DNA from 3 places in the Pseudomonas sp. NPDC089407 genome. Region 3 is predicted to be linked to each of the others. Evidence: predicted binding sites of a transcription regulator. Region 3 holds the regulator's gene; each other region holds the start of a gene.
What was found. The regulator sigma-54, encoded in region 3, starts transcription at its own class of promoters, with help from an activator protein. The targets are predictions, from matches to a motif close to ANTGGCATNNANNTTGCTNT.
Positions count from the first base shown of each region.

Region 1: a site for sigma-54 is predicted at 2,050-2,069, ahead of ACI2KG_RS09900 (CmpA/NrtA family ABC transporter substrate-binding protein). Genes of this name have one in related genera too.
Region 2: a site for sigma-54 is predicted at 2,073-2,092, ahead of nirB (nitrite reductase large subunit NirB). Genes of this name have one in related genera too.

Region 1 is NZ_JBJDNB010000010.1:11,296-14,572, reverse strand. Features, by position in the region: gene ACI2KG_RS09910 (quinone-dependent dihydroorotate dehydrogenase) at 1-208, opposite strand, end outside; gene ACI2KG_RS09905 (IS1182 family transposase) at 525-1,943, opposite strand; gene ACI2KG_RS09900 (CmpA/NrtA family ABC transporter substrate-binding protein) at 2,110-3,277, shown strand, end outside.
Region 2 is NZ_JBJDNB010000036.1:43,413-46,689, reverse strand. Features, by position in the region: gene nirB (nitrite reductase large subunit NirB) at 1-1,946, opposite strand, end outside; gene ACI2KG_RS23575 (molybdopterin-dependent oxidoreductase) at 2,252-3,277, opposite strand, start outside.
Region 3 is NZ_JBJDNB010000022.1:48,530-51,806, reverse strand. Features, by position in the region: gene ptsN (PTS IIA-like nitrogen regulatory protein PtsN) at 1-390, opposite strand, end outside; gene hpf (ribosome hibernation-promoting factor, HPF/YfiA family) at 403-711, opposite strand; gene ACI2KG_RS17705 (RNA polymerase factor sigma-54) at 791-2,284, opposite strand; gene lptB (LPS export ABC transporter ATP-binding protein) at 2,459-3,184, opposite strand; gene lptA (lipopolysaccharide transport periplasmic protein LptA) at 3,185-3,277, opposite strand, start outside.

The DNA.
Region 1 (3,277 bases), on a different contig from region 3:
TGGCTGCGCCATTCTTGTCCAGGCCAGCGGCCAGACCCACCGGGTTGGCGAAGTTCAAGCCCATGACCGAAACCGGCAATGCCGCCGGTTGCTTGCACAGCATGCCATTGAGGCCGAGACGGCCACCGGCGCCGATCAGGTCCAGGGACAGGTCGTGGGAAGTTTCCGGGGAAAGCTTGAACAGCAGCTGGCGGGCCAGGGTATACATGGGCGGGCAAGGCTCAGGGTGAGTGAGGGGGCGATTATAGCCAGCGCGGGGCTGGCAGGACAGCAAATCGTGGAGCTGCTTCGTACACTCATCTGATCGGTTCACGCGGTCCCTTGTAGGAGCGGCCTTGTGTCGCGAAAGGGCTGCAAAGCAGCCCCATCAATTTGTGCACCTGCGCTGAAACCCTGGGGCTGCTTCGCAGCCCTTTCGCGACCCAAGGCCGCTCCTACACAGGCTGTGTGAAAACTCAGAATCAGAGATCAGCCCGCCAGGGCTGATCTCTGATTGATATTTTCACATACCCGAGAGATACCTCTCAGGCCAGCATCTCCAGCAGCCTGCGGGTTCCCAGGATATTGATGGTTCGCTTCAGGTTGTAGCTGGTCACTGCCAGCGCCATCTCAGCTTTGGCTCCCTGCAATTGGCGTAGCAGGAACCGCCCGGTTCCCAGTGCCCACTGCTTCAAGTTGCCGAAAGGATGCTCAACCGTACTTTTGCGCCTGAGCATCATGTCCGGATTGGCATTCAGGCGTTTGGTCATGCGTTCAAACGCTGCCTCATTGGGATGGCGCTTCAGCGTGCGGTGTCGCGCCCTCGTGCAACTACCTTTCAGAGCACAACCGCCACAGGCAGATGCTTGAGCGTGGTAGTTAGCCGATCCCTTATTGATACTTTTCAGTATCAACACCTGGCCCGCTGGACACCGATAGCTGTCGGTTTCAGGGTCGTACTTGAACTCAGCCTGAGGAAAGAGGGCGTTTTCAGCCGAGCGGTTTTCTCGGTTGAGCGGCACGATTGCTGTGATACCGGCATCGTCACAGGCCTGGAATTGCTCGCCGTTTGAATAACCTGCATCTGCAGTCACTGTGACGTCTTCTTGATCCAGCACCTGCTGGACAGCCGTTGCCATCGGGGCAAGCTGCCTGCGGTCATCACTGTCCTGGGTTACTTCGTGGTGCACGATTAACCCATGCTCTTCATCCACTGCAGATTGCACGTTGTAGCCCGCAAAGTTGCCCTGCGGAGCACGCATCATCTTCGCCTCGTCTTCCCCAACGATAATCTGGGAAAGCCCCAGTTCCTCCATCAGTGCTTGACCGGTCAGGTTGTTAGCGCGCTTTGACTGAAGGCGGGACAAGGCCTCTTTGACCTTGTTGGTATCGATCTTCTCGGCGCTTTCATTCTCATCCGACTCATCCAGGCTCGCCAGATATCGAGCAATGCGCTGGTCCAGCTTTTCCAGATCCCGTTTAAGATGTTTGATGCTGACATGGCGGCGATTGGAGGCTACGGCTCTGAACTTGCTGCCATCAATCGCGACGAGATCCCCCTTGACCAAGCCCGCCCCTCGACAAAACTGCACAAATGCGCGGCAGGTGGCGGAGAACGCCACCGTGTTGTCTCTACGAAAATCAGCGATGGTTTTGAAATCTGGAGCAAGACGGTTGAGCAGCCACATGACCTCGACATTGCGCTGACACTCGGCTTCGAGACGACGGGAAGAACGGATCTGGTAGAAGTAGCCGTATAGGTAAAGCTTGAGCAGATCGGCAGGGTTGTAGGGCGGACGTCCATTCACTTTGGGCTCTGACCTGTCGAAGCCGAGCACCTTCAAATCAATTCGGGCGACGTACGCATCAATGACACGCACCAGGTGGTCAGCCGGGATGAGCTCATCAATCGAGACTGGAAACAGGCTGGTCTGATTCCGTGGTTCGCCCTGAATGTACGCCATGAAAAATGCCCCGCATCGTTGATGCGGGGCATTTTGCAGGAGCTGGCTCAAAATTTAAGGTTTTCACACAGCCTGCACAGGAACCGCGCCGACGCCAGAGGCTGGAAATGGCACATCGGTTGCACCGGTTCAGCCCACAGCCTTATCAGTACGGGCGAGGAACCTTGTGAACACTGTACCCCGAGCAACGCCCCTGGCCTGGGTCAACGGCAGCGACGCACCCGAAAAACCCAGCCTCGACATCGGCTTCATGGCCCTGACCGATTGCGCCTCGGTGGTTGTTGCCGCCACTCAAGGTTTCGCCCAGCAACACGGCCTTACCTTGAACCTCAAGCGCCAGGGCTCGTGGGCCGGGCTGCGCGACAAACTGGTCAGTGGCGAACTGGATGCCGCGCATTGCCTGTATGGCCTGGTCTACGCCGTGCACCTGGGCATCGGTGGCGTCCCTGCCAGCGACATGGCCGTGCTCATGGGCCTTAACCAGAACGCCCAGGCCATCAACCTGTCCCCGGCCCTGCAACGCAAGGGCGTGACCAACCCTGAAGCACTGGCGCGGCTGGTGCACCAGCACGGCGCACGCCTGACGTTCGCCCAGACCTTCCCCACCGGCACCCACGCCATGTGGCTGAACTACTGGCTGGCCAGCCAGGGCATCCACCCGCTGCGCGACGTCGACAGCGTAGTGGTACCGCCTGCACAGATGGCCGCACACATCCAGGCCGGGCGCATTGACGGCTTTTGTGTCGGCGAGCCCTGGGCAGCCGATGCCGCGGGCAAAGGTCAAGGCTTCACCCTGACCACCAGCCAGTCGATCTGGCCGGACCACCCGGAAAAGGTCCTGGCCTGCGGCCGTGCCTTTGCCGAGCAATACCCCAACAGCGCTCGCGCGCTGATCAAGGCGATCCTCGCCGCCAGCCGGTTCATCGAACAAAGCCCGGAAAACCGCCGCAGCACTGCGCAACTGCTCAGCGGCAGCGCGTACCTGGACACCACGCTGGACAGCATCGAACCCCGCCTGCTCGGCCACTACCAGGACGGCCTGGGCAACCATTGGCAAGACCCGCATGCCCTGCGCCTTTACGACCATGGCCGGGCCAACCTGCCGTACCTGTCCGACGGCATGTGGTTCATGACCCAGTTCCGCCGCTGGGGCCTGCTGCGCGAAGACCCGGATTACCTCGGCGTGGCCCGCCAGGTCCAGCAACTGGTGCTGTACCGCGAGGCAGCGCAGAGCCTGGGCGTGCCGTGCCCTGAACAACCGATGCGCAGCAGCCTGTTGATCGACGGCACCCGCTGGGACGGCAGCGACCCTTATGGTTATGCCCGCAGCTTCA
Region 2 (3,277 bases), on a different contig from region 3:
CTGCCCACGCACGACTTCACCGTGCGGGTCGACTTGCCGTAGGCGTGGCCGGTTTCGAAACCGGCGTCAATCAGTTCGCCCCAGATCAGCGGCAGTTCGTGCAGCTGGGCGCCGAACAGGTCGATGCGCTGGCCACCGGTGATCTTGGTGTACAGGTCGTACTTCTTGGCCACCTGGCCGATGACGATGAGCTTGTCGGGGGTGATTTCACCGCCGGGGATGCGCGGCACCACCGAGTAGGTGCCGTTCTTCTGCATGTTGGCCATGAAGGTGTCGTTGGTGTCCTGCAGTGGCACCAGCGCCGGGTCCATGATCGGCTGGTTCCAGCACGAGGCAAGAATGTTGCCCACTGCCGGCTTGCAGATGTCACAGCCGGTGTGGCCTTTGCCATGGCGTTCGAGCAGCTCGCTGAAGGTACGGATGCCCTCTACCCGCACCAGGCCATACAGCTCCTGCCGGGTATAGGCGAAGTGCTCGCACAGGCTCTTGTCCACCGCCACGCCGCGGGCAGTCAGCGCGTGCTCGAATACTTGCTTGAGCAGGGCCGCGCAGCCCCCGCAGCCGGTCGCGGCCTTGGTGCAGCCCTTGACCGCCGCGAGGTCGCTGCAACCGCTGTCGATGGCGGCGCACACCGCGCCCTTGCTGACGTTGTGGCAGGAGCAGATGGTCGCGCTGTCGGGCAACGCATCGGCGCCCAGGGCCGGCGCGCCACCGCCTTGTGGCAGGATCAGCGCGGCCGGGTCGGCCGGCAGGGCGATGCCGTTCTGGGCGTACTGCAACAGAGTGTCGTAGTAGCTGTTATCGCCGACCAGCACCGCACCGAGCACGTGCTTGCCGCTGGCATCCACCACCAGGCGGCGATAAGCGCTGTTGGCTTCGTCGATGAAGCGGTAGCTGCGCGCCCCCGGGGTGGCACCATGGGCATCGCCGATCGAACCGACATCCACGCCCAGCAGCTTGAGCTTGGTCGACATGTCGGCGCCAGTAAACGCCACTGCCGCCTCGCCCATCAACAACGCCGCCAGGTTGCGCGCCATGCTGTAGCCCGGGGCGACCAGGCCGAACACGCTGCCGTTCCACGACGCACATTCGCCGATGGCGAAGATGCGCGGGTCGCTGCTGCGGCAATGGTTGTCGATGACCACGCCACCGCGCGCGGCGACTTCCAGGCCGCAGGCACGGCCCAGCGCATCCTGCGGGCGAATACCGGCGGAGAACACGATCAGGTCGGTTTCCAGGTACTCGCCGCCGTCGAAGTTCATGCGGTAGCGGTAGGCCTCACCTGCGCTGATCGACTGGGTGGCGCGCGACAGGTGTACACCCACGCCCAGCGCTTCGATCTGCGCCTTGAGCGCGGCACCGCCCTCGCCGTCCAACTGGACCGGCATCAGCCGTGGCGCAAACTCGACAACATGGGCTTCCAGGCCCAGCGACTTAAGCGCATTGGCGGCCTCCAGGCCGAGCAGGCCACCCCCGACCACCACGCCACGGCGCGCCTCGGTGGCGGCAGCGCGAATGCCGTCGAGGTCATCCAGGGTGCGGTAGACCAGGCGAGCATTGCCGCTGGAGCCTTCGATCGGCGGTACGAAGGGGTAGGAGCCGGTGGCCAGCACCAGCTGGTCGTAGCCGTAGCGGCCTTCGGCAGTGACCACCTCGCAGCGCTCGCGGTCGATTTCCAGCACCGCTTCGCCCAGGTGCAGGTGCACCCCGTGGGTGTTGTAGAAATCGTGTTCGCACAGGGCCAGGGTTTCGGCACAGCTGCCGCCGAAGTACTCGGACAAGTGCACACGGTCGTAGGCGCGCTGGGGCTCTTCGCCGAACACCCGCACCTCGAACTGCTGCAGGGCGCCGCGGCTGACCAGTTGCTCGACGCAATGGTGGCCGACCATGCCGTTGCCGATAATGACCAGTCGCTCTCGTTGCCCGCCGCTCGCTGTTGCCTTCATAAGCCGATCCTCGATCAAAAAAAAAGGCGCCTGGAGCCGAAGCTCCAGGCGCCTTTGCCTGTATTCATCACGGTAGGGGGCCCGGGTTGATCGCCGTTGATCAGTGGGCTTTGTTGTATCTGGGGTAAAGCAGGGAGTGTGCCAATCCTGTTTCCTGTGCTGGCCCTATCGCCGGCAAGCCAGCTCCCACAAGGTTCTCTACAAGTTTCGAGGGCAGTGTTGTACCTGTGGGAGCTGGCTTGCCGGCGATAGGGCCAGCACAGCACATGCACATTCCAAGTGCATCGCTCCCCATCAAGGTGCACTCAATACACATCCCGCCGATAACGCTTGGCCTTGCCTAATTCGTCGACATAAGCCGCAGCCGCCGCTGCATCCATCCCGCCATGCTCGGCCACAATCCCCCGCAGCGCCGCATCCACATCCTTGGCCATGCGCTGGGCATCGCCACACACATAGAAGTACGCCCCCGCCTGCAGCCACTGCCACAGCTGCGCGCCCTGTTCGAGCATGCGCTGCTGCACATAAATCTTCTCGGCCTGGTCACGGGAAAATGCCGTGTCCAGGCGCAAGTGCCCTGCTGCTTGCCAGGCCTGCAATTGCTCCCGGTAATAGAAATCGCTGGCCGCATACTGCTCGCCGAAGAACAGCCAGTTGCCCCCTTTCGCGCCGCGCGCCTCGCGCTCTTCGAGGAACGCGCGGAACGGCGCAATGCCGGTTCCAGGGCCAACCATGATCACCGGCACGCTGTCGTCCTCCGGCAAGCGGAAGTGCTTCGACACCTGCGGGAAGATCGCCACCTTAAGCGCCTGCGCACGGTCGGCCAAAAAGCTTGAGCACACGCCTTTGCGTTCGCCATAGCGCACCGTCGAAACAGTCAGGTGCACCTGCTGCGGGTGCGCCAGCGGGCTGGAACTGATTGAATAAAGACGCGGCTGCAACGGTTTGAGTAACGCCAGCCAACTGGCCAGTGGCAACTGCTGGGGGAAGGCGCGCAGCACGTCGGCCAGCTGCCGGCCCCACAGCCAGTCCTGCAGCTGGGCCTTGCACTCGGGCTGCAGCAAACGCTGCAGCTCGGGTGCAGGGTCGGCGAATGCCTGCAGTTGCTGTGGGGTGACCCTGGCAATTTCCAGATGGCTTTGCAGGGCCTCGGCCAGGGGCATGGCGGGCAGGCCTTTCAACTCGACCATGGCTTGGCCATCGAGCTGCATCAGCACCAGCAGTTCATCGACCAGGGCCGGGCAATTGCTCGGCCACACACCCAGGGCGTCACCGGCGCAATAGGTGAAGCCGCTGCCGCTCAGGTCGAACACCAGTTGCCGGGTTTCCTT
Region 3 (3,277 bases):
GACGTCCTTGCGATCGAGCATGCTGGCAATCTGGCGCAGCAGTTCCAGGTGGGCATCGGTGGCGGCTTCAGGTACCAGCAGGACGAACAGCAGGTCCACCGGCGCGCCATCGATGGCATCGTAATCGATGGGGGCTTCCAGGTGCAGCAGGGCGCTGACTGGAGCGGAGCAGCCTTCAAGCCGGCAGTGCGGAATGGCGATGCCATTGCCAAAACCGGTCGACCCGAGTTTTTCCCGGGCGACCAGTTTTTCGAAGACGTCTTGCATCTCCAGTTCCGGCACTTGTTCGGCGATGACGGTGGCGACCTTTTCAAGGGCGCGCTTCTTGCTGCCGCCCGGCACGTTCACGAGGGAACGGCCGGGGGTCAGGATGGTTTCAAGTCGGATCATGGATGAGGGGGATCAGCGGGCAGCTGCACCTTGCAGCAGGCTTTGCTGTTTTTCCTTGTGTTTTTTCAGTTGGCGGTCGAGCTTGTCGGCCAAGGCGTCGATCGCTGCATACATGTCTTCGTGTTCGGCGTTGGCTACCACTTCGCCGCCGGGAATCTGCAGGGTCGCCTCGACCTTCTGTTGCAGCTTCTCGACCTTCATGATGACCTGCACGTTGGTGATCTTGTCGAAGTGACTCTCCACGCGGGCGAGCTTTTCAAGCACGTAATCGCGCAGTGGCTGGGTGACTTCTACATGCTGTCCACTGATATTGACTTGCATACAGCTTCTCCTTTGTTGCCCGTGCATAAAGAGGCAGGTCTTGCACCTGCCCCACAAACGCTGTGGCACATCTCAGGGGCTACATCAGTCGCTTGCGCTCGCTCGACGGTGCGATGCCGAGGGACTCGCGGTACTTGGCGACGGTGCGACGGGCTACCTGGATGCCTTGTGCCTCCAGTAAACCAGCGATCTTGCTGTCACTCAATGGCTTTTTCTGATTTTCCGCTGCAACCAGTTTCTTGATGATCGCGCGGATCGCCGTAGACGAGCATTCTCCGCCTTCGGAGGTGCTGACGTGGCTGGAGAAAAAGTATTTCAGTTCGTAGATGCCACGCGGCGTGTGCATGTATTTCTGCGTGGTTACCCGCGAAATGGTCGACTCGTGCATGCCTACCGCTTCGGCAATGTCATGCAGTACCAGCGGCTTCATCGCTTCGTCGCCGTGGTCGAGGAAACCGCGCTGGTGCTCGACGATCTGCGTGGCGACCTTCATCAGGGTTTCGTTACGGCTTTGCAGGCTCTTGATGAACCAGCGCGCTTCCTGCAGCTGGTTGCGCATGAAGGTGTTGTCGGCGCTGGTGTCGGCGCGACGCACGAAACCGGCGTACTGCGGGTTGACGCGCAGGCGCGGGATGGCTTCCTGGTTCAGCTCCACCAGCCAGCGCTCGCTGTCCTTGCGCACGATGACGTCAGGCACCACGTACTCGGGTTCGCTGGACTCGATCTGTGAGCCGGGCCGCGGGTTGAGGCTTTGCACCAGTTCGATGACCTGGCGCAGCTCGTCTTCCTTGATTTTCATGCGGCGCATCAGCTGGCTGTAGTCGCGGCTGCCGAGCAAATCGATGAAATCGCTGACCAGGCGCTTGGCCTCGGCCATCCACGGGGTGTTGGCGGGCAATTGGCGCAGTTGCAGCAACAGGCATTCGCCGAGGGTGCGGGCACCGACACCGGCCGGTTCGAACTGCTGGATGCGGTGCAGCACCGCCTCGACCTCGTCCAGCTCGATATCCAGCTCCGGGTCGAAGCCGGCGCAGATTTCTTCAAGGGTGTCTTCGAGGTAGCCCTGGCCGTTGATGCTGTCGATCAGGGTGACGGCGATCAGGCGGTCGGTGTCGGACATCGGCGCCAGGTTCAGCTGCCACAGCAGATGGCTTTGCAGGCTTTCGCCGGCCGATGTGCGGGTGGTGAAATCCCACTCGTCGTCATCGTTGCTCGGCAGGCTGCTGGCGCTGGTCTGGTAGATGTCTTCCCAGGCGGTATCGACCGGAAGCTCGTTGGGGATGCGCTCGCTCCATTCACCGTCTTCCAGGTTGTCGGCACTGGCAGTGCTTTCCTGGAAGCTGTTGTCCTGGACTTCGGCGGCCGGCTTGTTCTCGGCGTTGTCCGCCATCGGGTCGCTGTTATCGAAGTCGTCGCCGTCTTCCTGACGTTCGAGCATCGGGTTCGACTCCAGCGCTTCCTGGATTTCCTGTTGGAGATCCAGGGTGGAAAGCTGGAGCAGGCGGATGGCCTGTTGCAACTGCGGTGTCATCGTCAGTTGCTGGCCCATTTTTAGGACGAGCGATGGTTTCATGGCTGGGGCTTAATACCTTGTTCGCCGGCGCGCATGCGCCATCCACTACACGAGGGCGCCGGGGCGCCAGATCAAGCAAGTTTTATGCCTTAAATTGTAGCGTTTGCCTAGAGTACGTAACAACTTTACCCCCGGTTTCAGGGCTTTTAGCCAGTGCTCCAGGCGCGTGCCGGGTCAGAGCCGGAACTCGTGACCCAGGTAAACCTCTTTGACCAGTTCGTTAGCCAGGATGGTTTCGGCGTCACCTTCGGCGATCAGCCGGCCATCGTTGACGATGTAGGCGGTTTCACAGATATCCAGGGTCTCGCGCACGTTGTGGTCGGTGATCAGTACGCCGATACCCTTGGCCTTGAGGTGGTGGATGATCTGCTTGATGTCACCGACCGAGATCGGGTCGACACCGGCGAACGGTTCGTCCAGCAGGATGAACTTGGGGGCGGTTGCCAGGGCGCGGGCAATCTCGACGCGGCGGCGCTCGCCACCGGACAGGCTCATGCCAAGGTTGTCGCGGATATGGCTGATGTGGAACTCCTGCAGCAGGCTTTCCAGTTCCTTGCGCCGGCCGTCGCGGTCGAGCTCCTTGCGGGTCTCGAGGATGGCCATGATGTTGTCGGCCACCGACAGCTTGCGAAAGATCGAGGCTTCCTGCGGCAGGTAGCCGATGCCAGCGCGGGCGCGGCCGTGCATGGGCTGGTGACTGACGTCGAGGTTGTCGATCAGTACGCGACCCTGCTCGGCCTGCACCAGGCCGACGATCATGTAGAAGCAGGTGGTCTTGCCGGCACCGTTGGGGCCAAGCAAACCGACGATCTGGCCACTGTCGATCGACAGGCTGACATCACGCACGACCTGGCGCCCCTTGTAGCTTTTGGCCAGGTGCTGGGCTTTGAGGGTTGCCATTTACTCGGCCTTCTTCTTGGGCTGGATCACCATGTCGATACGCTGACGTGGCTGGGTCACGTTGCCACCGCGGCCGGCGGTTGCCACCTGCGA